Regions from separate parts of the Pseudacidovorax sp. DMC4 genome, predicted to be linked through region 1. Evidence: predicted binding sites of a transcription regulator. Region 1 holds the regulator's gene; each other region holds the start of a gene.

Region 1 (9,390 bases):
AGCCCGGCGTCGGCCGGGCTTCGTGGTCGTGGACGCGGGCGCCCGCCTCAGGCGGCCTTGGCGCTCAGGCATTCCTTCATGAAGGCCTTGCGCTCGTCGCCCTTGAGGGTCTTGGCCTTGGGGTCGGCGTTGCAGCTCTTCATCTTGTCCTGCTGCGTGGCGGCCTTGGCCGGCTTGGCCGACAGGCACTGCTTCATGAAGGCCTTGCGCTCGTCGCCCTTCTTGTCGCCGGCGTCGGCGTTGCAGGTCTTCATCTTGCTCTGCTGCGCGGTCGGCGCCTTCTCGGCGGCCGCTGCCGCCGGGGTGGGCGTCTGGGCGAAGGCGTTGAACGACAGGGCGGCGCCCAGGGCGATCAGGGAAGCGAGCTTTTTCATGGGTGGTTGTCCTTCCGGCTCAAGCGGCGCCCCTCGGGCACCGGCCCGGCGGCGCCAGGCTTTCATGCAACGCGGTTCACAAAGGTTGCGATGACGACGAACGATGAAACGAAAGTTTGCAATCGCACCAGCGCGAGGCGAGGCGAGGCGATGCGGAGCGCGGCGCGGCGCGGCGAGCGGCCTGACGTGCCGCCGGGTCAGCCCGCGCCGGTCGATCCGCCTGCGCCGGCCGGTGCCGTTCCGCGGCCGATGGCGTGCGCCCATTCCAGGGCCTCGGCCTGGGCCTGGTTGAACAGGGCCGGCGAGAGGTCGGGGTGGGCCTGCAGGGCCTGGGCCAGCCCTTGCAGGTTGCCGCTTTCGCTGGCCTGCGCCAGGGCCAGCAACTCGCCCAGCAGCCCGGCGCCGTCGCGCAGGGCCTGGTCGATGGCCGGGGCCAGCCGCAGCGGGCCGAGGATGTCTTCCATGGCCAGCCCCACCACGGCGGGCATGAGCGACATCATCCCCACCATGAAGGCACCATCTGCCAGGCCCGCATCGCGCGGACGCAGCAACTGGGCCGCCGATTCCATGAGCCGGCCGCGGGTGGCGGCCATCAGCAGCAGGGGGCTGGCCGTGCCACCCCGGGCATCGGCGGCAAACAGCAGCAGTTGCACCCAGCGCTGCAGGTGGCGGCGGCCCAGCACCTGGATCACGTCGCGCAGCGAGGTGACCGCGCGCGTGGCCCCGGCGCCTGCGGCGTTGGCCATGCGCAGCAGGTTCATGGTCAGGCCGGGCTCGGGCTTGAGCGTTTCCTCCAGCGCACCGCTGTCGGCATCGGCGCCCAGCTGACCCATCAGCCGGATCAGCGTGTGCTGCGAATGACCCAGGCGGCGGCCGGCGATGATCGTCGGCCGCGCGAAGTGGTAGCCCTGGAAGAGCGAGAAGCCCAGCGCCAGGCAGGCGTCGAACTGCTCGCGCCGCTCCACCTTCTCGGCCAGCAGCAGGACCGCCGGTGCCGCCGCGCGGAGGCGCCGCACCAGCGGAGCCACGGCATCCGCGGCGAGGGGCAGCAGGTCGACCTTGACCACGCGCGCCAGCGGCAGCAGGGCGGCCGTGCGGGCATCGAAGTCCACCACGTCGTCCAGCGCCAGCGTGAAGCCCGCCTCGCGCAGGTGCAGGCAGCGCTGCAGCACGGCTGGCGTGGCGGGGACCGACTCCAGGATCTCCAGCACCACCGCCTGGCGGGGCAGCAGCTCCAGCACGTCGCTGAAGAGCAATTGGGTGTCGACGTTGATATAGGCGGGATGACCGTCCAGGGCATGGGCCATGCCCAGTTCGGCGAAGGCGTTGACGATCACCGTGGCCGTGGCCTGGGCGCCGTCGAGCACCTGGGCACCCGCGGCATGGCCACTGCGGAACAGCAGTTCATAGGCGTGCAGTTGCTGGTCCCGTCCCAGGATGGGCTGGCGGCCGATGTAGAGGGCCTCCGCGGCGTCGTGGCGCATCTTTTAGTGAATTTTTCTTAAAGGATCGTAAGCGTTTGCGCCCGGGGCGGCCTGGCACGCCCGCCTAAAATCCTTCGATGCTTACCGTCAAACAGGACCTTCTGGCGGCGCTGGCCCAGGTGCTCGAGCAATTCGAGCCGGGCGCCGGCAGCCGGGCGGCCTTCGAATCCCCCAAGGTCGCCGCCCATGGCGACCTGGCCTGCACCGCGGCCATGCAATTGGCCAAACCCCTCAAGAAGAACCCTCGCCAGCTCGGCGAAGAGCTGCGCAATGCGCTGCTCGACACGCCTGCGTACGCGCGCTGGGTCGATGCCATCGAGATCGCCGGCCCCGGCTTCCTCAACATCCGCCTCAAGCCGGCCGCCAAGCAGCAGGTGGTGCACGAGGTGCTCGACGCCGGTGCCGCCTTCGGCAGCCAGCCGGTGCGCCCGGACGAGAAGGTGCTGGTCGAATTCGTCTCGGCCAACCCGACCGGACCGCTGCACGTGGGCCACGGCCGGCAGGCCGCGCTGGGCGACGCCATCTGCAACCTGCTGACGACGCAGGGCCAGGCCGTCCACCGCGAGTTCTATTACAACGACGCGGGCGTTCAGATCGAGACGCTGACCAAGAGCACGCAGCTGCGCGCCAAGGGCTTCAAGCCGGGCGACGACTGCTGGCCCACCGACCCTGACAACCCCGCCAGCAAGGCCTTCTACAACGGCGACTACATCCAGGACATCGCCGACGACTTCCTGGCGAAGAAGACCGTCCGCGCCGACGACCGCGAATTCACCGCCAACGGCGACGTCAACGACACCGAGAACATCCGCCAGTTCGCCGTCGCCTACCTGCGCAACGAGCAGGACAAGGACCTGCAGGCCTTCAAGCTGCGCTTCGACCAGTACTACCTGGAGTCCAGCCTGTACACCAGCGGCCGGGTCGAGGCGACGGTGAACAAGCTGATCGAGGCCGGCAAGACCTACGAGCAGGACGGCGCCCTGTGGCTGCGCTCCACCGACTACGGCGACGACAAGGACCGGGTCATGCGCAAGAAGGATGGCACATACACCTATTTCGTGCCCGACGTCGCCTATCACATCGCCAAGTGGGAGCGCGGCTTCCACAAGGTGGTCAACATCCAGGGCACCGACCACCACGGCACCATCGCCCGGGTGCGCGCCGGCCTGCAGGCGGCGGGTGTCGGCATTCCCGAGGGCTACCCCGACTACGTGCTGCACACCATGGTGCGCGTGGTGCGCGGCGGCCAGGAGGTCAAGATCAGCAAGCGCGCCGGCAGCTACGTCACGCTGCGCGACCTGATCGAATGGACCAGCACCGACGCCGTGCGCTTCTTCCTGCTCAGCCGCAAGCCCGACACCGAATACACCTTCGACGTCGACCTGGCCGTGGCTCAGAACAACGACAACCCGGTCTTCTACGTGCAGTACGCCCATGCGCGCATCTGCTCGGTGCTGGACAGGGAAGGCGTGGACGCCGCGGCGCTCAAGGGCACCGAACTGGCGCCGCTGGCCACCGAGGCCGCCCAGCCGCTGATGCTGCTGCTGGCCAAATACCCTGAGATGCTGGCCGCCGCCGCGCGCGACTTCGCGCCGCACGACGTCACCTTCTACCTGCGCGAACTGGCCGCGGCGTACCACAGCTATTACGACGCCGAGCGCATCCTGGTGGACGACGTGCCCACCAAGCGCGCCCGCCTGGCGCTGGTCGCCGCCTGCGCGCAGGTGCTGGCCAACGGCCTGTCGGTGCTGGGCGTCAGCGCGCCGCGCAAGATGTGAGAGCCCGCACAATCCCACCCCGGCGCGCCGGTGGCGCTGCAGCAGCAAGGCAATCCATGAGATCCAGACAACAGGGCAATTTCGCCATCGGCCTCATCGTCGGGCTCGTGCTCGGCCTGGGCGTGGCGCTCGGCGTGGCGGTGTACGTCACCAAGGTGCCGATCCCGTTCATGACCAAGACCCAGCCCCGCGCCGCCGAGCAGGACGAGGCCGAGGCCCGCAAGAACCGCGACTGGGACCCCAATTCGCCGCTGTATGGCAAGCAGCCGTCCAAGCCGCCGGCCACGCCGGGTGCGCCGGCCGGCGGCAATCCGCCCGTGACCACCGCCCCGCCGGTGCCGGCCATCGCCGCCCAGCCTGGCACCCCGCCCCAGGCCGCCACGCCGCCGACGGCCGTCACGCCGGCCATGCCGCGCGCGCCGCAGGCAGCCAATCCGCCGCCCTCGGCCGATCCGCTGGGCGACCTGGCCCGCGCGCGCGCCGGCCTGCCCGCCAGCGGCGGCGATGCGGCGTCCGACCCCTTCGTGTACTTCGTGCAGGCGGGTGCCTTCCGCACCAGCGACGACGCCGAGGCCCAGCGCGCCAAGCTCTCGCTGATGGGCGTGGAGGTGCGCGTCACCGAGCGTGAGCAGGCCGGCCGTCCCGTCTTCCGGGTGCGCGCGGGTCCGTACAGCAAGAAGGACGACGCTGACCGGCTGAAGGAACGACTGGACGGCGCCGGCTTCGACGCCGCCCTGGTGCGCGTCCAGCGCTGAGTGCCTTGCCCTGTTGCCGTCGGGCGCGGCAGATCGCCGGAACTCGCTGCCGCCCGACGTGCTCTGTGTCTGCATCCCTGTTGGAGAAATCGCTTGAAACGTCGTGACTTTTCGCTGGCCGCCGCGGCCGTGACGCTGGCCCCCCTGGCCCCCCTGGCGGCCCATGCCCAGACCCCCGCCTCCGCCTTCAAGGCCGGCAAGGACTACGTGACGCTGGGCAAGCCGGCCCCGGTCGATGCGCCGGCCGGCAAGGTCGAGGTGGCCGAGTTCTTCTCGTACAACTGCCCACACTGCGCTGCCTTCGAGCCCAAGCTCGAACCCTGGATCAAGAAGCTGCAGCCCTACGTGGCCTTCCGCCGCATCCCGGTGCCCTTCGTGGGCAACGACGTCGAGACCAAGCAGAAGCTCTACTACACGCTCGAGGCCATGGGCAAGGTCGACGAGTTCCAGATGAAGATCTTCCAGGCCATCCACGTCGACCGCCAACGCATCTTCGGCGACGCCGCCGTGATCGAGTGGGCCGGCAAGCAGCCTGGCCTGGACGCCAAGAAGTTCGAGGAAACCTTCAAGTCCTTCGGCGTCGCCGGCAAGGCCAAGCGTGCCAGCCAGATGACCGAGGCCTACCAGGTGGCCGGCGTGCCCGCCTTCGGGGTGGCCGGCCGCTACTATGTGGACGGCGACTTGGCCGGTTCGCTCGACCGCGCCCTGCAGATCGTGGAGGCCCTGGCGGCCGAATCGCGCAAGGGCTGAGCCGACGCCCCGCCCCAGCGCCCCGGCCCGCTTCGGCGGGCCTTTTCATTGCGGGTGTGCCGCGCGCCCTGCCGACGGTGCGCGCTACCGGAATGCAAGCGCGGGACATTCACCGCGGCCGCCGGTTTGAGACAAAGCCGGGCCTACAATCAAGAGCAAGTTCCGTGCCTTTATGACCCATCCCTCGCACTCCACGATCTCCCTTCCCTGGCGCCGCCTCGGCCGTGCCATGGTCCTCGTGGCCGCGCTGGGCCTGGCCGCCGCGGCCCAGGCCGAGAAGGCCGACCGCAACCAGCCGATGAACATCGAGGCCGACTCGCTGCGCTATGACGACCTGAAGCAGACCAGCATCTTCACGGGTCGGGTGGTGGTCACCAAGGGCACGCTGCTCATCCGCGGCACCCGCGTCGAGGTCCGGCAGGACCCGGAGGGCTACCAGTACGGCGTGGTCACCGCCGACCCGGGCCAGCGCGGCTACTTCAAGCAGCGCCGCGATGGCGGCAACGACGAGTGGATCGAGGGCGAGGGCGAGGTCATCGAGTACGACGGCCGCGCCGACACCGTCAAGTTCATCCGTCGCGCCGTCATGCGCCGGCTGACCGGCACCACCGTCACCGACGAGACCTCCGGCCCGCTGATCACCTACAACCAGACCAACGACACCTTCACCGTCAATGGCGCCCCGCCGCCGCCGGGCGGCACCCAGCAGCCGGGCGGCCGCGTGCGGGCCATCCTGTCGCCGCGCAGCACCGAGCCCACGCAGGTGCCGGCCCCCGGCCCGCGCACCGGCGCGCCGCTGCGCCAGAGCGGCTCGCTGTCGGGCCAGAACGGGGGCAGCCGGTGAGCGTCGCGGTGCCGGCGGGCGGCAGCCGGCTGCAGGCGCGTGGCCTGCAGAAGAGCTACGGCAGCCGCAAGGTGGTCAAGAACGTCTCGCTCGACGTGCAGAAGGGCGAGGTCGTCGGCCTGCTGGGCCCCAACGGCGCCGGCAAGACCACGTCCTTCTACATGATCGTCGGCCTGGTGCGGGCCGATGCTGGCCAGATCAGCATCGACGGCGAGGCCGTGGAGCACATGCCCATCCACCGCCGGGCGCGCATGGGCCTGTCGTACCTGCCGCAGGAGGCGTCGATCTTCCGCAAGCTGACGGTGCAGGAGAACGTGCGCGCCGTACTCGAACTGCAGGAAGAAGCCGATGCCCGCGGCCGCATGGCGCCCCTCTCGCGCGATCGCATCGAGCAGCGCCTGTCCGAGCTGCTGGCCGACCTGCGCGTCGACCACCTGCGCGACTCACCCGCCCTGGCCCTGTCGGGCGGCGAGCGGCGCCGGGTGGAGATCGCCCGTGCGCTGGCCACGCAGCCGCGCTTCATCCTGCTGGACGAGCCCTTCGCCGGCATCGACCCCATCGCCGTGATCGAGATCCAGCGGATCATCAGCTTCCTCAAGGAGCGCGGCATCGGCGTGCTGATTACCGACCACAACGTGCGCGAGACGCTGGGCATCTGCGACCACGCCTTCATCATCAGCGACGGCCAGGTGCTGGCGCAGGGCACGCCCTCCGAGATCGTCGACAACGCCGAGGTGCGCCGCGTGTACCTGGGCGAACACTTCCGGATGTAGCCAGGGTGCCTGTTTCCGCGTTCCGTCCTACCGGCATCTCTCCTGTGCTGCCCATGGTTGCGCAATCCGTGGGAGGCCGGCCATGAAGCAGGGCCTGTCGCTGCGCGTCTCGCAGCATCTGGCGCTCACGCCCCAGCTGCAGCAGTCGATCCGGCTGCTGCAGCTCTCGACGCTGGAGCTGAGCCAGGAGGTCGAGCAGATGCTCGACGACAACCCCTTCCTGGAGCGTCTGACCGAGGAGGCGCCGCGCGAGGAGTTCGGCCTGGAGGCGGCCGACGCCCCGGTGCCCCGCGACGAGCGCGAGGACGGCACCGACTACGCCGCGACGGCCAGCGCCAGCAGCACGTCGAGCAGCAGCAGCGACACCGCCGTGGCAGAGGCCGACGCGCCCGCCACCGAGAGCGTCGACGCCGAGCCCGACTGGGACGGCGACGGCACCGTGGAGTTCTCGCCCGACGACAGCGAATGGGGCGGCGACGCCCCGGCGCGCAACAACAGCAGCAGCCAGGACGACGACGAGCGCGCCGACGCCACCGAGCTGGCGCGCAGCCAGGAGTCGCTGCAGGCCCACCTGCACCGCCAGGCGCTGTCGCTGCGCCTCACGCCCGAGGACTCGGCCGCGCTGCGCTTCCTGATCGAATCGCTCAACGACGACGGCTACCTGGAGGATTCGCTCCCGGCCCTGGCCTCGGCCCTGGCCGGCGACGACAACGACGAGTTCGACGAGTTGATCCACCACTTCCAGGTGGCGCTGGGCCTGCTGCAGAGCCTGGACCCGCTGGGCGTGGGCGCGCGCGACCTGGGCGAATGCCTGGCCATCCAGCTGCGCGCCGGCGCCGACGCGGACGACAGCGACGAGGAAGACCAGGTCCGCAAGGTCGCCCTGGCCATCTGCAAGCAGCCCATGGACCTTCTGGCCAAGCGCGACTTCAAGCGCCTGGCCGTGCTCACCCGCAGCAACGAGGACCTGGTGCGCCAGGCGTCGCAACTGATCGCGCGGCTGGAGCCCAAGCCCGGGCGGCGCTTCGTCGATGTGGAGCGGCACGTGATCGTGCCCGACGTCATCGTCACCCGCAGCGGGCGCGGCAGCAACATCAAGTTCCGCGTGCAGCTCAACCCCGACGTGATGCCGCGGCTGCGCGTGCACGACATCTATGCCGGCGCGCTCAAGTCGCACAAGGGCGAGGGCAGCCAGGCCCTGAGCCAGCGGTTGCAGGAGGCGCGCTGGTTCATCAAGAACATCCAGCAGCGCTTCGACACCATCCTGCGCGTGTCCAACGCCATCGTGGAGCGGCAGAAGAACTTCTTCATCCACGGCGAGCTGGCCATGCGCCCGCTGGTGCTGCGCGAGATCGCCGACGAACTGGGCCTGCACGAGTCGACCATCAGCCGGGTGACCACTGCCAAGTACATGTCCACGCCCTTCGGCACGGTGGAGCTGAAGTATTTCTTCGGCTCGGCCCTGGGCACCGAGACGGGCGGCAATGCGTCCAGCACGGCCGTGCGGGCGCTGATCAAGCAGTTCGTGGGCTCGGAGAACGTCAAGAAGCCGCTGTCGGACAGCCAGATCTCGGACATGCTCAAGGAGCAGGGCATCGAATGCGCCCGCCGCACGGTGGCCAAGTACCGTGAGGCGCTGCGCATCGCGCCGGCCAACCTGCGCAAGGCGCTTTAAAGAGCCGCCGCGTTCCTGGCCCGTGCGCGGGCCGGGGCTTCCGATCGGCGTGCCGGCGAATCGCGGTGGCCGGCCACCTCATTTTTTCGGACGACGAAGCCGTGAACGAACTGATCCTTTTCCTGCCCTGCGCCGCCGGCGTGGAAGACCTCCTGGCCGCCGAGGTGCATGCCATCACCGGCCGCAGCGGCGACGACCTGCGGGTGCTGCGCGGCGGTGTGCGGGTGATGGGCGCCTGGCGCGACGTGCAGGCGCTCAACCTCAAGAGCCGGCTGGCGCAGCGGGTGCTGGTGCAGCTGGCGCACCGGCCCTATCGCAGCGAGGCCGACCTGTACGAAGCCGCCTCGGGCATCGCCTGGGAGATGTGGTTCCAGCCGCGCCAGACCTTCAAGGTCGAGCTCACGGCGCAGGGCAGCCCGCTCCAGAGCCTCAACTTCGCCACGCTCAAGATCAAGGACGCCATCGCCGACCGCTTCCGCGCCCGCGCCGGCGGCGTGCGGCCCAGCGTGGAGACGCGCTTTCCCGACGTGCGCGTCTTCGCCCACCTGACGGCCGAAGAGGTCACGCTCTACATCGACACCAGCGGCGAGCCGCTGTTCAAGCGCGGCTGGCGCGTGGACAAGGGCGACGCTCCGCTCAAGGAGACCCTGGCTGCGGCCATGCTGGCCGCCAGCGGCTGGTGGGATCCGGAGACCGGTGCCGTCTCCGACCAGCCGCTGTACGACCCCTGCTGCGGCAGCGGCACCATTCCCATCGAGGCCGCGCTCCTGGCCGCCGGCGTGCCGGCCGGTGCCTCGCGGCGCTTCGGCTTCGAGGCGCTGCTGCTGCACCGCGCCGAACTCTGGCGCGCGATGCGCGAGGAGGCGCTGGCTCCCGCCGACGCGCGCGCTGCGGGCTCGGTGCGGGTCTTTGGCAGCGACGTGTCGCACCGCATGGTCGACTTCGCGCAGCGCAATG
Region 2 (9,390 bases), on a different contig from region 1:
GCGAGCGGAACTGTTCTTCGCTGCGGCGAAGCGACAGCTCCATGTCCTGCCGCTCGCGGATGTCGGTGAGAAAGCCGACGAACAGCGCCTCGTCCTGGAGCTCTGCCCGGCCCACGGCCAGGCGGACCGGCAGCAGCCGCCCTTGCTTGTCGCGCGCTTCCACCTCGCGGCCCACGCCGATGATGCTGGCCAGGCCCGTCTTCATGTAGCGGTCCAGGTAGCCGTCATGGCCCCCGCGATGCGGTTCGGGCATCAGCATCGCGATGTTGCGGCCGACCACCTCGTCGGCCCGCCAGCCCAGCAGGCGCTCGGCGGCGCCATTGAACGACTGGATGGTGCCGCGTGCATCGATCATCACGATGCCGTCCACCGCCGTGTCCACCAGGGCGCGCAGGCGCGACTCGCTGCGGCGCACCTGCTCCAGCAGATGACGCTGGCGCAACCCCACGTGCAGCGCCACCGCCAGCAGGCCGATCAGGGCCACGAATCCGGCAATGGCCACCACCAGCAGCGTGTGCCGCCCCTCAGGGACGCCATCGATGGCGACGCCGTCGAAGTGCAGCGCTGCCATCGCCGTGTAATGCATGGCGAGGATGGCCAGGCCGAGCACCGACCCCGCGACGGCCGCCACCCGCCAGGGCCGGTCCTGCGCCTGCGTGCGCAGGCGGGCATAGACCCACAGCGCCAGCGTGGCCAGCAGCACAGCCAGCACCAGGGAGAAGGCGGTCAAGCCGGGATCGTGGCGCATGCCGACCATGGCCGCCGAGGCGGCCATGCCGGCATGGTGCATGGCGCCGATGCCCGCGCCCACCGCCACCCCGCCCCAGGCAATGGCCGCCCGGCCCAGATGCGCGCGCGTGAGCAGCAGCATGGCCACCCAGCAGGCGCCCAGCGCAGGCAGCAGCGACAGCGCCGTCATGCCCAGCCCGATCGGGGCCGCGGCGCACAAGGCAAAGGCCAGCATGCCGATGAAATGCATCGCCCAGATGCCGCAGGCCATGGCCAGCGCGCCACCGGCCGCGCTCAGATGGCGGATGCCGGCATGTCGCGCGCGCCAGCCCAGCGATGCCATGTGCACCGCCAGGATGGAAGACAGGATGGCCAGGACCACCGACAGGCCGACCAGCCGCGCATCGTGGAGGCGCCAGAGCAGAGGCTCGGCAGCAAAGCCGGCAGAGGAGAACCACGACATGGCTTTTTCACTATATTGCAGAAAGTAACCCAAGCCTGTCCGCCCTCCTGCGTCTCGGCTATTTGGGGGAGGACGCGGCGCATGCCCTCTTTTCTTGCCAGCGGTCCGACCCCTCGCTACATTGACATTTTTGAGGGCCTGCAATGTCTGTAGACAGCACCACGTCTCCCCCTGCCACCTCACCCTCCTCCCGCCAGCACGTCCGCCTGACCTCGCATGCCGGCGGCCTGGGCTCGCTGCCCATCCACTGGGACGCGGCCACCCCGGCCGAACGCGGACCGGTCGTGGGCACTACGACCAAGCGCGCCCACCGCAACGTGATCGGCACCCACAGCGGCAGCTACAGCGTCTACCGCGCACTGGCCGTGGCCGCGGGGGCGCTCAAGCGCGAGCACCGTGCCGACCTCACCAACACGTCGCCGACCGACGCGATCGGGCCCTATCCGCAATGGAGCGAGCCGGGCAAGATCGTGTCGATGGACCCCTGGGGCGCCGTCGTCTCCGACGTGTTCGCGCAGGAGCTGGCTGCGGGCTACGACATCCGGCCCACCATCGCCGTGACCAAGGCACATGTGATCCTGCCCGAGGTGATCGACGCGCTGCAGAAAGGCCGCCTGAAGGCCGACGGCAAGTTCCTGACTGCCGGTGGCGCGGCCCTCGTCACCAAGGCGGCCATCGAGCCGGTCTGGTGGCTGCCGGGCGTGGCCCGACGATTCGGCTGCTCCGAGACCGACCTGCGGCGCGTGCTCTTCGAGGAGACGGGCGGCATGTATCCCGAGCTCGTCACGCGCTCCGACCTCGAAGTCTTCCTGCCACCCATCGGCGGGCAGACGATCTACATCTTCGGCAAGCCGCGCGACCTGGCCAACCCCGAGGTCGAGCTCACCGCCCGCGTGCACGACGAATGCAATGGCTCGGACGTGTTCGGCTCCGACATCTGCACCTGCCGCCCCTACCTCACGCACGCCATCGAGGAGTGCATCCAGGGCGCCCAGCGCGGCGGGGTGGGCCTGATCTCCTACGCGCGCAAGGAAGGCCGCGCGCTGGGCGAGGTCACCAAGTTCCTGGTCTACAACGCCCGCAAGCGGCAGGTGGGCGGCGACACCGCCGACCAGTACTTCGCCCGCACCGAATGCGTGGCCGGCGTGCAGGACATGCGCTTCCAGGAGCTGATGCCCGACGTGCTGCACTGGCTGGGCATCCGCAAGATCCACCGGCTGGTCTCCATGAGCAACATGAAATACGACGCCATCACCGGCTCGGGCATCGAAGTGGGCGAGCGCGTCAACATCCCCGACGACCTCATCCCGGCGGATGCCCGGGTCGAGATCGACGCCAAGATGGCGGCCGGCTATTTCACACCCGGCAAGGTGCCCGGTACCGATGAACTCAAGGCCACCCGCGGCCGGGGGCTGGGCGAATGACGGACAGCCAACACGTGCTTCCCGCCACCGACCTCAACCAACCCGAGGCCGCCGTCGCCTGGCTGCGCACGACGGTCGCCGTGCGCGAGCGCGCGGCCGAACTGCTGGCCCGCGCGCGCCGCGGCGAATCGGCCTTCTTCACCATCGGCGACGAGACGAGCCTGGACGATGCGGCGCGTGAAGTGGCCCAGGTCACCCAGGCGCGCTACGCGTGGCGGCCGATCCCGTACCACAGCCGCTGGCGGCATTTCGAGGCGGGCGGCGTCGACCGGGCGGCCGAACTCGATCATCTGCTGGGCGAACATGCGACGCCCCGCGAGAAGGCCAAGGCGCGCATCGATCTCGCCGTGGTGAGCGTGCTGCTGGATGCGGGCGCCGGTGCCGACTGGGCCTACCACGAGTCGGCGTCCGACCAGCGCTTCACCCGTTCCGAGGGCCTGGGCGTGGCCAGCTTCCATGCCTTCAAGGCCGGACTGTTTTCTTCTGACCCGGATCGCCCTTTGCAGGCCGATGCCGCCGGCCTGCGTGCCCTGGTGACCGACCGCCTGGCGCAAGCCTTCCAGGTGCGCAGCGACAACCCGCTGGTCGGCCTGGACGGCCGGGTCACGCTGCTGCGCCGCCTGGGTGAGGTGCTGGCCGAGCAGCCGGCCGTCTTCGGCACCGAGGTGCAGCGGCCCGGCGGGTTGTTCGACATGCTCATCGCGCCCGAAGGCGTGGCGGTCCCGCCCACCGCGACGGTGCAGGTGCACGCCATCCTCACGCTGCTGCTGGATTCGCTCTCGGCCATCTGGCCCTCGGCCAATTACCTGCATCGCCACCCCACCGCCCTGCCCGGCCCAGGCGAGCCGGCGCTGGCCCTGGGCGACTGCTGGGCGCACAGCGCGGTCGGCGGTGAGGGCCGCACCCACGGCTGGGTACCCTTCCACAAGCTGTCGCAGTGGCTCACCTATTCGCTGATCGAGCCCTTCGAGTGGGCGGGCGTGAAGGTCGAAGGACTGGACGCCCTCACCGCCCTGCCCGAGTACCGCAATGGCGGCCTGCTGCTGGACACCGGCGTGATCGTGCCGCGCGATGCGGCCCTGCTCGAACGCACTTGGCAGGTCGGCGACGAATTCATCGTCGAATGGCGCGCCCTGACCGTGGCACTGCTCGATGAGCTGGCACCCATCGTGCGTCGCCACGTCGGCCGCAGCGCCGAGGAGATGCCGCTGGCCTGCATCCTCGAAGGCGGCACCTGGGCGGCCGGCCGGGCCGTGGCCCAGCGCCTGCGCCATGGCCTGCCCCCGCTGCGCATCGAGAGCGACGGCACGGTGTTCTGAGCCCGCCTCCTCTACCATCGCACGCCTTCTGTTTTTGACAAGAACGATTCATGACGACGCCCAACGCTCACCTGATCACCCATCCGCTCGTCCAGCACAAGCTCACGCTCATGCGTCGCAAGGACGCCTCGACCAACAGCTTCCGCCGCCTGCTCAACGAACTGGCCTCGCTGATGGCCTATGAGGTGACGCGGGACATCCCGACGTCGGAGATCGAGATCGAGACGCCGCTCGAAGTGACACGCGGCCAGGTGATCGACGGCAAGAAGCTGGTGTTCGTGTCGATCCTGCGGGCCGGCACGGGCATCCTGGACGGCATGCTCAGCGTGGTGCCCGGGGCGCGCGTCGGCCACATCGGCCTGTACCGCGACCCCAAGACGCTCACGGCCGTCGAGTACTACTTCAAGATGCCCAGCGGCATGGACGAGCGCGACATCGTGGTGGTCGACCCGATGCTGGCCACCGGCAATTCGGCCGTGGCGGCGGTGGAGCGCCTGAAGGAGCTGTCGCCCAAGTCCATCAAGTTCGTCTGCCTGCTGACCTGCCCCGAAGGCCTGAAGACCATGTACGAGGCGCATCCGGATGTGCCGGTGTACACCGCGGCCATCGACCGGCAACTCAATGAGCATGGCTACATCCTGCCGGGTCTGGGCGACGCGGGCGACCGGATCTTCGGTACGAAGTAGAGCTCGCCCCCAGGCTGCGCGGGCTGGGGCCCGCTCCGCCAACCCCCTCCGGGGGCACACGCAGCGGCCCGGCAAAGCCGGTTCCGCGCGTGTTGCTGGCGTGGCCTGCTCCGCGGCCTTCTGTCTAAGTGCGGGGCGGCGTGTCGGGCGAAGCTGGTGTTCCTTGCCGCATGGGCGCCGGGTGGCCCGGTTGTCCTGGTCGTGCGAATCGCCCGCCGTGCCTGGCTGCAGCCCCGGCACCAATCCTGCTTGTCCAACACCCATCAACGAGGAGTGAGAAAGATGATCCAGCGCCGTCCCCTGATCCTGAGTGCCGCCGCCCTGGCGGGGCTTGTCGCGGTCGGGTTGCCGCAGTTCGCGTTCGCCCAGTCCAAGCTCAAGGTGGCCGCGGTCTACACCGTGCCCTTCGAGCAGCAATGGGTGGGCCGCATCCACAAGGCACTCAAGGCGGCCGAGGCACGCGGCGAGATCGAGTACAAGGCCACCGAGAACGTGGCCAATGCCGACTATGAGCGCGTGATGCGCGAGTACGCCACGGCCGGCAACCAGCTGATCGTGGGCGAGGCCTTCGCCGTCGAGGCTGCGGCCCGCAAGGTGGCCAAGGACATCCCCAAGACCATGTTCCTGATGGGCTCCTCCGGCAAGCCGCAGGCGCCCAACTTCAGCGTCTTCGACAACTACATCCAGGAGCCCGCCTACCTCACCGGCATGATCGCCGGCGGCATGACCAAGTCCAACAAGATCGGCATGGTCGGCGGCTTTCCCATTCCCGAGGTCAACCGGCTGATGAACGCCTTCATGGCCGGCGCGAAGGAAGTGAATCCCAAGGTGGAGTTCAGCGTGAGCTTCATCAACAGCTGGTTCGATCCGCCCAAGGCCAAGGAGGCCGCCTTCGCCATGATCGACAAGGGCGCGGACATCATGTACGCCGAGCGCTTCGGCGTGAGCGACGCGGCCAAGGAGCGCAAGGTGCTGGCCATCGGCAACGTGATCAACACGCAGCCGCAGTACCCCGACACGGTGGTGGTGTCGGCGCTGTGGAACATGGAGCCCTCCGTCGACCGCGCCATCAAGCTGGTCAAGGACGCCCAGTTCAAGGCCGAGGACTACGGCCCCTACTCGCAGATGCAATACAAGGGCTCCGAGCTCTCCCCGCTGGGCACCTTCGAAAAGAAGGTGCCGGCCGATCTGGTCGCCAAGGTCAAGGCGCGCGAGGCGGAGATCCTGTCGGGCAAGTACAGCGTCAAGATCGACGACCGCCAGCCCAAGTCGTCCAAGTGAGGCCCCTGGCCGCATGAACAGCTTCCGCCGATTCCTGCTGGCCCTCGCCGCCAGCGCCGCGCTGGCCGGCTGCGCCGGCATGGGGCCGCCCCCTGTTGCCGACACCCCGCGCATCGCGGTCATGTCGGCCTTCGAGCCTGAGCTGGTGCTGCTGCGCCAGAAGCTGCAGGACGCGCGCACCAAGCGCATCAACGGTGTGGAGTTCCACACCGGCACGCTGCAAGGGCGGCCGGTGGTGCTGTTCCTGTCGGGCATCAGCATGACCAACGCCACCATGAACACGCAGCTGGCGCTGGACCGCTTCAAGGTCAGCCATGTGGTGTTCAGCGGCATCGCCGGGGGCGTCAATCCCAACCTGTCCATCGGCGACGTCACGGTGCCGGCCCAGTGGGGCCAGTACCTGGAAGTGCTGATGGCCAAGGAAGCCGCGCCCGGCCGCTACGAGAAGCCGCCCTTCATCCAGGACGCCACGCTGCCCAACTTCGGCATGATGTTTCCGCGGCCGGTGGAATTCCGCTCCGCGGCGCAGCCGCAGGTCACGCGGCGCTTCTGGTTCGAGGTGGACCCGGGCATGCTGGCCGCGGCGCGCACCATGAAGGTGGACCTGGCGGCCTGTGCGGCCGGCACCTGCCTGAAACACGCGCCGCGCCTGGTGGTCGGCGGCAACGGCGTGTCGGGCCAGGCCTTCATGGACAACAAGGCCTTCCGCGAATACACCTACGCCACCTTCCAGGCCAACGTTCTGGACATGGAGACGGCGGCGGTGGGCATGGTGGCCCATGCCAACGGCGTGCCCTACCTCGCCTTCCGCTCGCTCAGCGATCTGGCCGGCGGTGGCGAGGGCGCCAACGAGATGGGGACCTTCATGCGCCTGGCGGCCGACAACTCGGCGCAGGTGCTGCTGGCCTTCCTGGCGCAATGGAAGCCCTGAGCCCGGCCGGCGGCGCGGCCGGCGGCGTGCCGGTGCTGCGGCTCTCGGGCATCACGAAGCGCTTCGGCCCGCTGGTGGCCAACGACGCGATCTCGCTCACCCTGCAGGCCGGCGAAGTGCTGGCGCTGCTGGGCGAGAACGGCGCCGGCAAGTCCACGCTGATGTCCATCCTGTTCGGCCATTACGTGGCCGACGAGGGGCGGATCGAGGCCTTCGGCCAGCCCCTGCCGCCCGGCCATCCGCAGGCGGCGCTGGCGGCGGGCATCGGCATGGTGCACCAGCACTTCACGCTGGCCGACAACCTCAGCGTGCTCGACAACATCGTGATGGGCAGCGAGCCGCTGTGGCAGCCTTTCACCCGCCGCGTGGCGGCGCGCGAGCGGCTGGAGGCGGTGGCCCGTCGATTCGGCCTGCCGGTGTCGCCCGATGCGCGCGTGGCCACGCTGTCGGTCGGCGAACGCCAGCGGGTGGAGATCCTCAAGGCGCTGTACCGCGGCGCCCGCATCCTGATCCTGGACGAGCCCACCGCCGTGCTCACGCCGCAGGAGAGCGAGGCGCTGTTCGACACGCTGGGCCAGATGGTGGCGCAGGGGCTGTCGATCATCTTCATCAGCCACAAGCTGGGCGAGGTGCTGCGCGTCTCGCACCGCGTCGCCGTGCTGCGCCAGGGCCGCCTGGTGGCCGAGGCCCGCGCAGCCGACACCACGCAGGCGCAGCTCGCGCAATGGATGGTGGGCCATGCGGTGGAGGCGCCGGTGCGGCAGCCCGCCTCCGGCGCTGGCGCCGAGGTGTGCGTGCTCGACGGCGTGAGCACCGAAGGTGGCGCCGGCGCGCTGCACGAGGTGTCTCTGACACTGCGCGCGGGGCAGATCACGGCGATTGCCGGCGTCTCCGGCAACGGACAGGTCGCGCTGGCCGAGCTGCTGTGCGGCACGCGCAAGGCGCGATCCGGATGGCTGAAGCTCCTCGGTGCGCCGCTCTCTGCACAGCCTGCGCGGCTGGTGGCGCAGGGGGTGGCGCGCATCCCTGAAGACCGCCATGCCGTGGGCGTGGTGGGCGACCTGCCGGTGTGGGAGAACGCGGTGGCCGAGCGCCTGCGCACGGCCGCCTTCTCGCGCCGGCTGCTGCCCGGCCTTCGCTGGGTGCGCCGCGCGGCGGCACGCGCCCATGCAGCGCGCATCCAGCAGGCCTTCGACGTGCGCGGCGGCGGACTCGATGTGCCGGCCCGCTCGCTGTCGGGCGGCAACATGCAGAAGCTCATCCTCGGGCGCGCACTGACCGCGCCCGATGCGGGCTCCATGGCGGTGCCGCGGCTGATCGTTGCGCACCAGCCGACCTGGGGCCTGGACATCGGCGCCGTGGCCTATGTGCAGCGGCAGCTGATCGCGGCGCGCGACGCAGGCGCGGCGGTGCTGCTGATCTCGGACGATCTCGACGAGGTGCTGGCCCTGGGTGATCAGGTCGCCGTGATGCAGGGCGGCCACCTCACGCCCACGCGACCGGCCGAGGCCTGGACGCGCGAGGCCATCGGCCTGGCGATGGCCGGCGAAACGGAAAGGACGCCCGCATGACGATGCGGCTCGAACGACGCACCCAGCCCTCACGCACGGCGCTGGTGCTGGCGCCCGTGGGCGCAGTGGCCTTCACGTTGCTGGTCAGCGCCCTGCTGGTGCTGTGGGCCGGGGCGCCAGTGGGCCGCACCTACGGGCTGCTGCTCTCGGGCGGCTTCGGCTCGGTCTTCGCGCTGAGCGAGACGCTGACGCGGGCCATCCCGCTGATCCTCACCGGCCTGTCGGCGGCGGTGGCCTTCCGGGCGCGGCTGTTCAACATCGGCGCCGAAGGCCAACTCTATGCCGGCGCCTTGGCCGCCGTCGCCATCGGTGGGATGCATGACGGCACGGGCCTGGAATGGCCGGTGGCCGTGCTGCTGCCGCTGATGTTCCTGACGGCCGCGCTGGCGGGCGCGCTGCTGCTGCTCGGTCCGGCGCTGATGAAGAGCCGACTGGGCGTGGACGAGGTGGTGACCACGCTGCTGCTCAACTTCATCGTGCTGCTGGCCGTCGGCGCCCTGCTCGACGGGCCGATGAAAGACCCGACGGCCATGGGCTGGCCGCAGAGCGTGGCGTTGCAGTCGGACCTGGAGCTGTCCAAGCTCATCCCGCAGACGCGGGTGCACAGCGGCCTGCTCGGCGCGCTGGTGCTGGCGGTGGGCGGATGGCTGCTGTTCAAGCACACGGTGCTGGGCTTCGATATCCGCGCCCTGGGCGCCAATCCGCGTGCCGCCGCCTTCGCCGGCGTGCCGGTCACGCGCACCGTGGTGCTCACCGCCCTGCTCTCGGGTGCACTGGCCGGTTTGGCCGGTGCGGTCGAAGTGGCGGGCCGCACCAGCTATGTCACGCTCGACATGTCGCCCGGCTATGGCTACACCGGCATCGTGATCGCCATGCTCGCGGGCCTGCATCCGCTGGGCGTGGTGGCGGCTGCCGTGTTCGTGGCCGGCGTGCTGGTCGGCGCCGATTCGATGAGCCGCGCCGTGGGCGTGCCGACCTACATCGCC
Region 3 (9,390 bases), on a different contig from region 1:
GGATGCGACGGCGTCGCTGGCTGCGCTGCAGGCCAGGCTGGCAGGGCAGGGTGGACTCCTGGTCCCGGCAGCCCCGGGCGTGCCGGTGCCGGCCTGGGCCGTGGTCGACAGTGCCGAGGCCGCGCGGCAGGCCGCCGCCCGCGGGCTGGGCCTGTGGCTGCCGGCCGAGCTGGACGAGGCGGCTGTGGAGGCACTGATCGGCGCCTTCCGCGAGGCGGGCGGATCGGCCGGCCCTGGCGTGCTGCTGGCACGCTTCGCCTGCCCCGCCGCCACGCGCGAGGCGGCGCTGGCCCTGGCACAGCCCTTCGCGCACTGGCGCGCCGGCGCCGACGCAGCCCCGGCGATGCTGGCGCGCAGCCTGGTCGGCAGCCATGCCGAGGTGGCGCAGGCGCTGCGTCACCTGGGCGAGCGCTTCGGCCTGCTGGGCGTGATCGTGGTGCCGATGAGCGCGGGCTTCGACGACGCCAAGCACATCCTGGCCGACATGGTCGACGAGGTCCGGCCGCTGCTGGACGATTGAGGGTCCGCTGACCATGACCCGGTCGCGCGCGTCCTCCGCGGTGGGGCAGCAGCTGATCCGCCTCGCGCTGGGTGCCGCCCAGAGCGCGGGCGCGGCGCCGGATGCGGAGGACCTCGCACTGATGGTGAGTGCCGTGCAGCGCGACGCCATCGAGCGGCTAACGCCCGAGCAGGCCGGCGCGGCCTTGCAGCGGGCGCTGCAGTCGCCCTACCCGGCGGGCTTCTTCCTGGCGCTGCGGGCCTGCGCCGGGCTCCGGCGCTTCCTGCCGGAGCTGGACGCGCTCTTCGGCGTGCCCCACCTGTCGGACGAGCCCCTGCCGGTGGACGTCGGCGAGCACCAGCTGCGCGCCCTGGCCCTGGCCGCACGGCGCCATGCACCGCTGGCGGTGCGTTTCGCGGTGCTGGCCCACAAGTTCGGCATGGCGGGCACGCCGCCGCACTGCTGGCCCAGCCATGTGGGCCACGAACTGCGCGGCCAGGCCCGGCTGCGGGACCTGGCCGGGCGCATGGCGCTGCCGCCCGAGGTGCTGGACCTGGCGGATCTGGCCATTGCCGAGGCCGATCGCGTGCACCGCGCCAGCGACATGCGCGCCGGTCCCATCGCCGAGCTGCTGGCACGGGTGGAGGCGGTGGAGCGGCCCGAGCGCTTCGAGCAGCTGCTGCAGGTGTGCATCTGCGACTTCTCGGCCTATGCCGGCCACGGTGAAGCCGACTACGCCAAGGCGCCGCGCATGCGGCGTGCGCTGGCCGCCTTCGCACGGGCGGGGGCCGATCCGCAGGCGCGTGCCCTGGCGGTGGCGCGCGCGCTGGGGGGATCGTCGGGTTCGCGCTGAGCGGCGCCCGGCGGGCGGAAGGCCGCCTGCCTAGAACTTGATCTGCCCCGACAGTGCCACCGTGCGCGGGCTGCCCAGGTAGTTGGCATTGAGCCAGTAGCGCTTGTCCGCCACGTTGGCCACGTTCAGCCGCAGCGTCAGCGGCAGCCCGGCCGCGCGCAGGGCGTAGCGAAGTCCCAGGTCGAAGGTGGCGAAGCCGGGCAGGCGCTGCGTGTTCGCCGCGTCGGCGTACTGCGGGCCGGTGTAGAAGGCGCCACCGGTAAGCGTCAGGCCGGGCACGCCGTCCAGGTCGTACTCGAGGTAGAGCTTGGCGGTGCGCTCGGCCACGTTCATGGGCGTCTTGCCTTCCAGTGCGGGCGATTGACGGTTCTCCTTGACCTTGGCGTCCAGCAGCGTCAGACCGCCCACCACGGTGAGGCCGCGCATCGGCTTGCCGGTGGCGGTGAACTCCAGGCCCTGGTGCACCTGCCGGCCGTCCTGCACATAGGTCACCGGGCCGCTGCCGCTCGCGTCGTAGTACTGCAGGCCCTTGTCGATCTTGAAGAGCGCCGCCGTCCACAGCACGTCGCGGGCTTCGGCCTTCAGGCCCATCTCGACTTGCTTGCTCTGGAGCGGCGCCATCACGGCGCCTGCGTTGCTCACCAGGCGGCCGTTGTAGGTGGCCGCGGCCACGCCGCCCTGTTCCAGGCTGCGCATGGTGCTGCCGTAGAGCGAGAGCCACGGCACGGGCTTGTAGATGAGCGCGGCCGTCGGCGTGACGCGGCTGTCGTCGTAGTGGCTGGTGCTGGCGCCGGTGGCGCCGTAGCCCGAGTCCAGGATGCCCGCCTGGTTCACGCCGATGAGGGCGGACCACTGGTCGCCCACGCGGATGTCGTCGCCCAGCAGCACATTGCGGCGCAGCGTGCGCTGGGCCAGGTACTTGCTGCCGGTGGGCGTGAGGCCCGGGTCGGGCAGGTAGACGGGCTGGCCGAAGCTCACCGGCATGCTCGTGAGGGTGGTCCAGCCGCCGGCGGACGAGCGGTAGTTGGTGGCGGTGGTGCGGTCGGCCGACCAGCCGGCGGTCAGGGTGTGCCGCACCGGCCCGGTGGCGAAGCGCCAGCCCGCATAGGCATAGGCGCCCTGGTTGAGGTAATCGGGGTACTCCCAGGCGCTGGTCTGCATCAGGTAGCGGCCGTCACCGCCGGCGATGAAGGTGTTGTTGGCCACCACCAGGTCGGAGCGGCTGGTGCGGCGAGCCAGGCCGGCACGCAGCACCACGCTGTCGCCCAGCTGCCAGCGCAGGCGGCTGGCCATATGGTCCTGCGCGGTGTCGGTCAGCGTGAAGGGCTGGCCGTAGAAGTTGCTGCGGGCCCGGTCGGCCGAGGGATAGCTGGCGCCCGTGGCGGCGCTCCAGTAGGCCTCGCTGCCGCGCATGCGGTAGACGCTGCGCGAGGCGTCGAACTGCAGCTGCAGCGTATCGCTCACGTTCCAGTCGAGCGCGCCGCTGGCAAGGCCGCGCCGGATCGACTGGTGGTCGGTGGCGGTGTCGCCGTCCTGGCCGACAACGTTGAGCCGGTAGGCCAGCTTGCCGCCGTCGTCGACGCGGCCGCCGAAGTCGCCGTGCAGATAGCCGTTGCGGCCTTCCGTCACGCCCGCCGTCACGCTGCGCAGGGGCTCGTAGGTGGGCCGCTTGAGCACGTAGTTGAGCGTGCCGCCCACGTTGCCCGCACCCCAGAGAAAGCCGGAGAGGCCGGTGAGCACCTCCAGCCGCTCCTTGTCCTCCATGTCGACGCTGACCATGTTGGTGTTGGGCATGCCGTCGATGCGCTTGGTGGCACCCAGGCTGAAGCCGCGCACCGTCACACCCGTGAAGAAGCGCGACTGCGGCGTGGTGAGCTGGGTGACGGGGTTGATGCGCAGCACATCGTCGGGCTTGGTGGCCTGCAGGTTCTCCATCAATGCCTGCGGCACCACGTGCACGGAGTAGGGCGTATCGAGCAGCGGTCGGGCGTCCAGCGGACCGATCTGTGCGGCGGTGCGCGCCCGGTAGCCGCTGGCGGCCGAGCCGTCCTGCTGCAGGTCGGGCACCCGTTGGTCCTCCACCTGCACCGCGGGCAACTGCGTATCGGCGGCGGCGGTGGTGGCGGCCTGGGCCCATGCCGGCAGGGGGCCGGCGAGCGCCACGGCCAGCGGCCAGGCGGTGCGGCGCGTGGAACGGGGGAGGGCGCGCTTGCGCCGCGGCGACGGGTGGCGGGAGGGCAGGGTAGGCACAGCCGGACTCCAGGAGGAGGAGATGCGCGGCTGGCAGCGGCTGGCTGGCGCGGGATGCGGGCCCGGAAGGGCGTCGCGGAAGGCGCGGATTATAGGAACGGGCCCGTGTGTCACATGCCGGCAGCGCGAATGTCGCGATTGCTTCAAACCTGCCACAGGCGGCGCTGAAGACAGGCGCGATTGCCGCTTCTGCGTTGGCTTTCCAACGCATTGCGGCTGGCACCGAATCTGCAATGAAGGCCTCACCCACGCCACGTGCAAGGAGCCTCCCGATGTCCCCCTCGCTCAAAGCCAAGATCGCCCAGGTGTTCGACGAGCCCGGCTGCGACAAGAACCAGGCCAAGGGCGCCAAGGAAAAGAAGAAGGGCTGCACCAAGCAGCTGTCGCCCGGCGCTGCGGCTGGCGGCTGCGCCTTCGATGGCGCCAAGATCGCGCTGCAGCCCATCGTGGACGTGGCGCACCTCGTGCACGGCCCCATCGCCTGCGAAGGCAACTCCTGGGACAACCGGCACAGCGCCAGCAGCGGCTCGCAGCTCTACCGCACCGGCTTCACCACCGACATCAACGAACTGGACGTGATCTACGGCGGCGAGAAGCGCCTGTTCAAGAGCGTGCGCGAGATCATCGAGAAGTACGACCCGCCCGCGGTCTTCGTCTACCAGACCTGCGTCACGGCGCTGATCGGCGACGACATCGAGGCCGTGTGCAAGCGCGCCAGCGAGAAGTTCGGCAAGCCGGTGATTCCGGTCAACTCGCCCGGCTTCGCGGGGCCCAAGAACCTGGGCAACAAGCTGGGCGGCGAGTCGGTGCTGGACTATGTGATCGGCACGCGCGAGCCCGAGTACACGACTCCCTACGACATCAACATCATCGGCGAGTACAACCTGGTGGGCGAGCTGTGGCAGACCAAGCCGCTGCTCGATGCGCTGGGCGTGCGCGTGCTCTCGTGCATCTCGGGCGACGGCCGCTACAACGAGATCGCCAGCAGCCACCGCGCCAAGGTGAACATGATGGTGTGCTCCAAGTCGATGATCAACATCGCCACCCGCATGGAGCAGCGCTGGGGCATCCCGTACTTCGAAGGCTCGTTCTACGGCATTTCCGACATGAGCGAGACGCTGCGCAACATCGCGCGGCTGCTGGTGCGCCAGGGGGCGCCCGAGGACCTGATCGAGCGCACCGAGCGGCTGATCGAGGTCGAGGAGGCCCGCGCCTGGAAGCGCATCGCCGCCTACCGCGAGCGCCTGGCGGGCAAGCGGGCACTGCTGATCACCGGCGGCGTGAAGTCGTGGTCGGTGGTGTCGGCCCTGCAGGAGGCGGGGATCGAGGTGGTGGGCACCAGCATCAAGAAGTCCACCAAGGAAGACAAGGAGAAGATCAAGGAGATCATGGGCGACGACGCCCACATGATCGACGACATGACGCCGCGGCAGATGTACACCATGCTGCGCGATGCCAAGGCCGACATCATGCTGTCGGGCGGACGCTCGCAGTTCGTGGCGCTCAAGGCCCGCATGCCCTGGCTGGACATCAACCAGGAGCGCTACTACCCCTATGGCGGCTACGAGGGCATGGTGGAGCTGGTGCACCAGGTGGACCGCGCGCTCTCCAACCCCGTGTGGCAGCAGGTGCGCATTCCGGCGCCCTGGGGCGACGACGGCGAGAGCCTGGGCGCGGTGGCGGCGGGCACGCCGGTGCCGGCGCCTGCGCCCATCCCGCCGCAGGCCCCGCAGCCTGCGGCCCTGGCCGACTGCATGCCTTTGCCGGGCCTGGCGTTCCTGGCCGACGTGGCGCGCAGCGCCATGGGCCTGACGCTCGACGAAATGCCCGCCTGAGGAGCCGCGCCATGGCCGAGGTCGTCGAGTCGAAGAAAGCCTGCGCGGTCAATCCGCTCAAGATGAGCCAGCCGCTGGGTGCGAGCTTCGCCTTCATGGGGCTGGATGCCTGCATGCCCGTGATGCACGGCTCGCAGGGCTGCACCTCCTTCGGGCTGGTGCTGCTGGTGCGGCACTTCAAGGAAGCCATTCCGCTGCAGACCACCGCGATGAACGAGGTGACCACCATCCTCGGCGGCTACGAGAACATCGAGTCCGCGCTGATGAACATCCACCAGCGCGCGGCGCCGCGCATCATCGCCATCTGCTCCACCGGCCTCACCGAGACCAAGGGCGACGACGTGGAGGGCTTCCTCGCCATCGTGCGCCAGCGCAAGCCCGAGCTGGCGGACACCGAGATCGTCTACGTCTCCACGCCCGACTACGTGGGCGCCTTCGAGGACGGCTACCGCCACGCCGTCGCCGGCATCGTGCGGGCGATGGTCAAGCCGCTGCCCACGGTGGCCGCGCAGCTCACGCTGCTGCCGGGCAGCCACCTGTCGCCGGCGGACATCGACGAGCTGCGCGAGATCGTCGAGGCCTTCGGCCTCACGGCCGTGGTGCTGCCCGACATCTCGGGTTCGCTCGACGGGCACATCGCGCCCGACTGGCGCGGCACCACGCTGGGCGGCACGACGGTGGAAGAGATCCGCGCCGCGGGCGCCTCGGCCTTCACGCTGGCGGTGGGCGAGCAGATGCGCGATGCCGCCAAGGCGCTGCAGGACATCGCCGGCACGCCCTTCGAGGTCTACGAGCGACTCACGGGTCTGGCCTGCAACGACCGCCTGATGCAGCGGCTGGCGCAGCTCAGCGGACGTCCCGTGCCGGCCAAGTACCGCCGCCAGCGCAGCCAGCTGCTGGACGCGATGCTCGACGGCCACTTCTATACCGGCGGCACCAAGGTGGCGATCGGCGCCGAGCCCGACCTGCTGCTCGCCGTGGGCAGTCTGCTGCACGAGATGGGCGCCGAGCTGAAGGTGTGCGTCAGCACCACGCCCTCGGCCGCGCACGCGCTGCTGCCGGCCGCGCAGGTGGTGATCGGCGACCTGGAGGACATGGAGCGCGCTGCGGCCGAGGCGGGCTGCGAGCTGCTGGTCACGCACTCGCATGGCCGGCAGATGGCCGAGCGGCTGGGCAAGCCCTTCTTCCGAGTGGGCTTTCCGGTGTTCGACCGCATCGGCAACTCGCACCGCCGCTATGTGGGCTACCGCGGCACGATGAACCTGATCTTCGAGATCGCCAACCTGATGATCGAGCAGATCCCGCACCACCACGAAGGCGACTGGCCGCTCACGCCCGAGGCCCTGCGCGCGGCGCAGCCCGTGCCGCAGGCGGAGGCCGGCTGCGGCACGGGCTGCGGCTGCGGCGACCACGCGGCCGTGGCCGCCGCCAGCGCCTGAGCGACCTCTTTTCCACGCCACGGAGTCCCCATGAAGATCGCATTCGCCACCCAGGACAAGGTCCATGTCGACGCCCATTTCGGCTGGGCCAAGGCCATCGTCGTGTACGAGGTCACGCCCCAGGGCCACCGCTTCGTCGAAAGCTTCGACTTCGGCGGCAAGCTGGAGGAAGACGGCGACGAGGACAAGCTCGCCCCCAAGCTGGACGCCATCCGCGACTGCGCCATCCTGTATGTGGCGGCGATCGGCGGCTCGGGCGCGGCGCGGGTGGTGGCGCTGAAGATCCATCCGATCAAGGTGCCGCAGCCCGAACCCATCGCGCAGATCCTGGACAAGCTGCAGGACGTGCTCAAGGGCACGCCGCCGCCCTGGCTGCGCAAGGCACTGGCCAAGGACGGCGGCAGTGCGTTCGATTTCGAGGACGAAGAGGAAGCCCACCCCCATGGCTGAAGAAGCAACCCTGGCCGCCGCCCCGGCGGCCGACGACAACGACGCGGCGCACCTGGCGTCGCCCTTCGTGCAGCAGCTCATCAAGCAGCTGCGCGCCCAGGACACCCACGGCACCTGGGAGGGCAAGAGCGACCTGCAGCTGCTCAAGCCCTACATCCTCACGCCCGAGGAGCGGCGTGCCATTCCGATCATGGGCGACCCCGACCCCGAGACGCTGTGGCACCTGGAGCTGTTCTACAACGCCATTGCCGTGGCCATCGAGCGCGAGACGAAGCAGATGGTCTCGCCCATGATGAAGATGAGCCACGAGGGCTTCGGCCGCATGGTGCTCATCGCCGGGCGGCTGGTGGTGGTCAACAAGCAGCTGCGCGACGTGCACCGCTTCGGCTTTCCGTCGCTGGCCAAGCTGGCGGAAGCCGGCGGCAAGTTCCTGGACGAGGCCGTCCAGATGATCCGCACCTACCCGGACGTTGCCAACTACGGAGCATGAAATAGACCCACCCCCGTTTCTTGCTCACTTCGTGTAGCCGAATCCCCCCTCAAGGGGGCGCGCCCGGTGGCCCGGCAAAGCCGGTTCCACGGGCGCCCGAGCACAGTGCTTGACGTGTGCCACCAAGTACCCAGGAGCCGCCGAATGTCTGAAACAGCAGAAGAACTGAAAGCCCGCCTCAAGAAGCTCAACGCCCAGGCCGTGCAGGCCAAGATGGACCTGCATGACCTGTCGGAAGAGCTGCCGAACAACTGGGAGCGCATCCTGGAGGTGGCCCAGCGCTGCCACGAGGCCCATGCCGCGCTGATGGCCGCCCGGAAGGCCTCTGCCGCCGCAGCGGCCTGACGACGCACGCCCCGCCAGCCCCGAGCCAGCCATGACCACCTTCAACGTCACCCTGCCCAGCGGCGCCACCTGGACGCCCACCTTCGTCGCCGAACTGGACGAAGACAAGTGCATCGGCTGCGGCCGCTGCTTCAAGGTCTGCCCGCGCGGCGTGCTCGAGCTCGTCGGCCTGGATGACGAGGGCGAGCACATCGCCCTCTCCGGCGACGACGACGAGGACGACGAGTACGAGCGCAAGGTGATGACCATCGCCCACCAGGAGCTGTGCATCGGCTGCACGGCCTGCGCCAAGATCTGCCCCAAGAAGTGCTACACGCACGCCGCGGCGCAGGTGTAGGGGCTGCCCGGCCATGAATGCCCAGGCCCTGCATCCCCGCGCCCTGCTGCTGGCCTGTGCCCCGCAGCGCGGCGAGCCGGCCAGCCTGGCGCTGGCCGGTGTCATCGGCGCGGCCTTCGCGGACCATGGCACGCAATGGTTGCCCCTCGCGGGCCTGCCGGCCGCGGCCACGCGCGCGGTGATGGACCGCCGCTTTCCCGGCGCCGACCTGGCGCTCGGGCTGGACTGGCTGGCGCTCGACGGCGCCGACCGCGCCGAGCCGCGTCAGGACGAGGTGGACGACCTCGTGGCGCTGCTGCTCGACCACCTGTCTCCCGCGGCTGGCCCGCCCGAGGACGGACCGGCCGTCGCCCATGCGCTGGCCTGCGCCAGCCTGGGCGGCAACCACCTGTGGCAGGACCTGTTCCTGCCCTCGCGTCGCGAACTCTCGGCGCTGATCGGCGGCTGGTTCCCCGCGCTCGCGGCCCGCAACACGGGCGACATGAAGTGGAAGAAGTTCTTCTACAAGCAGCTGTGCGAGCGCGAGCAGGTCTTCGTCTGCAAGTCGCCCAGTTGCGGCGTGTGCAGCGACCATGGCCTGTGCTTCGGGCCGGAGGACGGCCGGGCGCGGATCTGACGCGCCGGGCACGCGGCTTGCACTAGGACGGCTAACGCGATGTAGTGAACTACATAACACGTCGCCTGTCCTGACAAAACCGACGAAGCCGCCATGTCCGCCTTCCAATCCGCCCAACCTGTGTCCCGTGGCGCCCGCTGGGTGCCCTGCGACCGGGCCTGTTATCTCACGCTCCACTGGCCGGCCGGCGATTCGCCGGGGGCCGGGGCGGCCTTTGCCGAGGCACCGTGCCTGCCGCTGCTGCCCCAGCCGGCGCACCGGCTGCTGGCCCAGTGC

What was found. Region 1 encodes sigma-54, which starts transcription at its own class of promoters, with help from an activator protein. Its sites were predicted from a motif close to TGGCANGNAANCTGCTTT; they were not measured.
Region 2: a site for sigma-54 is predicted at 4,856-4,873, ahead of ACT54X_RS19180 (BMP family protein). Genes of this name have one in related genera too.
Region 3: a site for sigma-54 is predicted at 3,820-3,837, ahead of nifE (nitrogenase iron-molybdenum cofactor biosynthesis protein NifE). Genes of this name have one in related genera too.

Annotation. Positions count from the first base shown of each region.
Region 1 covers NZ_JBQUYR010000006.1:265,993-275,382, reverse strand. The annotation lists gene ACT54X_RS13455 (PsiF family protein) at 48-374, opposite strand; gene ACT54X_RS13450 (EAL and HDOD domain-containing protein) at 572-1,858, opposite strand; gene argS (arginine--tRNA ligase) at 1,936-3,636, shown strand; gene ACT54X_RS13440 (SPOR domain-containing protein) at 3,693-4,391, shown strand; gene ACT54X_RS13435 (thiol:disulfide interchange protein DsbA/DsbL) at 4,485-5,141, shown strand; gene lptA (lipopolysaccharide transport periplasmic protein LptA) at 5,314-5,985, shown strand; gene lptB (LPS export ABC transporter ATP-binding protein) at 5,982-6,758, shown strand; gene ACT54X_RS13420 (RNA polymerase factor sigma-54) at 6,841-8,433, shown strand; gene ACT54X_RS13415 (THUMP domain-containing class I SAM-dependent RNA methyltransferase) at 8,535-9,390, shown strand, end outside.
Region 2 covers NZ_JBQUYR010000010.1:86,717-96,106, reverse strand. The annotation lists gene ACT54X_RS19200 (PAS domain S-box protein) at 1-1,192, opposite strand, end outside; gene ACT54X_RS19195 (GTP cyclohydrolase II) at 1,336-2,616, shown strand; gene ACT54X_RS19190 (URC4/urg3 family protein) at 2,613-3,935, shown strand; gene upp (uracil phosphoribosyltransferase) at 3,986-4,621, shown strand; gene ACT54X_RS19180 (BMP family protein) at 4,904-5,902, shown strand; gene ACT54X_RS19175 (5'-methylthioadenosine/S-adenosylhomocysteine nucleosidase) at 5,916-6,833, shown strand; gene ACT54X_RS19170 (ABC transporter ATP-binding protein) at 6,821-8,404, shown strand; gene ACT54X_RS19165 (ABC transporter permease) at 8,407-9,390, shown strand, end outside.
Region 3 covers NZ_JBQUYR010000014.1:86,419-95,808, reverse strand. The annotation lists gene ACT54X_RS23100 (LLM class flavin-dependent oxidoreductase) at 1-520, shown strand, start outside; gene ACT54X_RS23095 (hypothetical protein) at 534-1,352, shown strand; gene ACT54X_RS23090 (TonB-dependent receptor) at 1,383-3,602, opposite strand; gene nifE (nitrogenase iron-molybdenum cofactor biosynthesis protein NifE) at 3,875-5,437, shown strand; gene nifN (nitrogenase iron-molybdenum cofactor biosynthesis protein NifN) at 5,449-6,876, shown strand; gene nifX (nitrogen fixation protein NifX) at 6,907-7,326, shown strand; gene ACT54X_RS23070 (NifX-associated nitrogen fixation protein) at 7,319-7,816, shown strand; gene ACT54X_RS23065 (CCE_0567 family metalloprotein) at 7,961-8,161, shown strand; gene fdxB (ferredoxin III, nif-specific) at 8,193-8,498, shown strand; gene ACT54X_RS23055 (nitrogen fixation protein NifQ) at 8,527-9,114, shown strand; gene ACT54X_RS23050 (globin family protein) at 9,208-9,390, shown strand, end outside.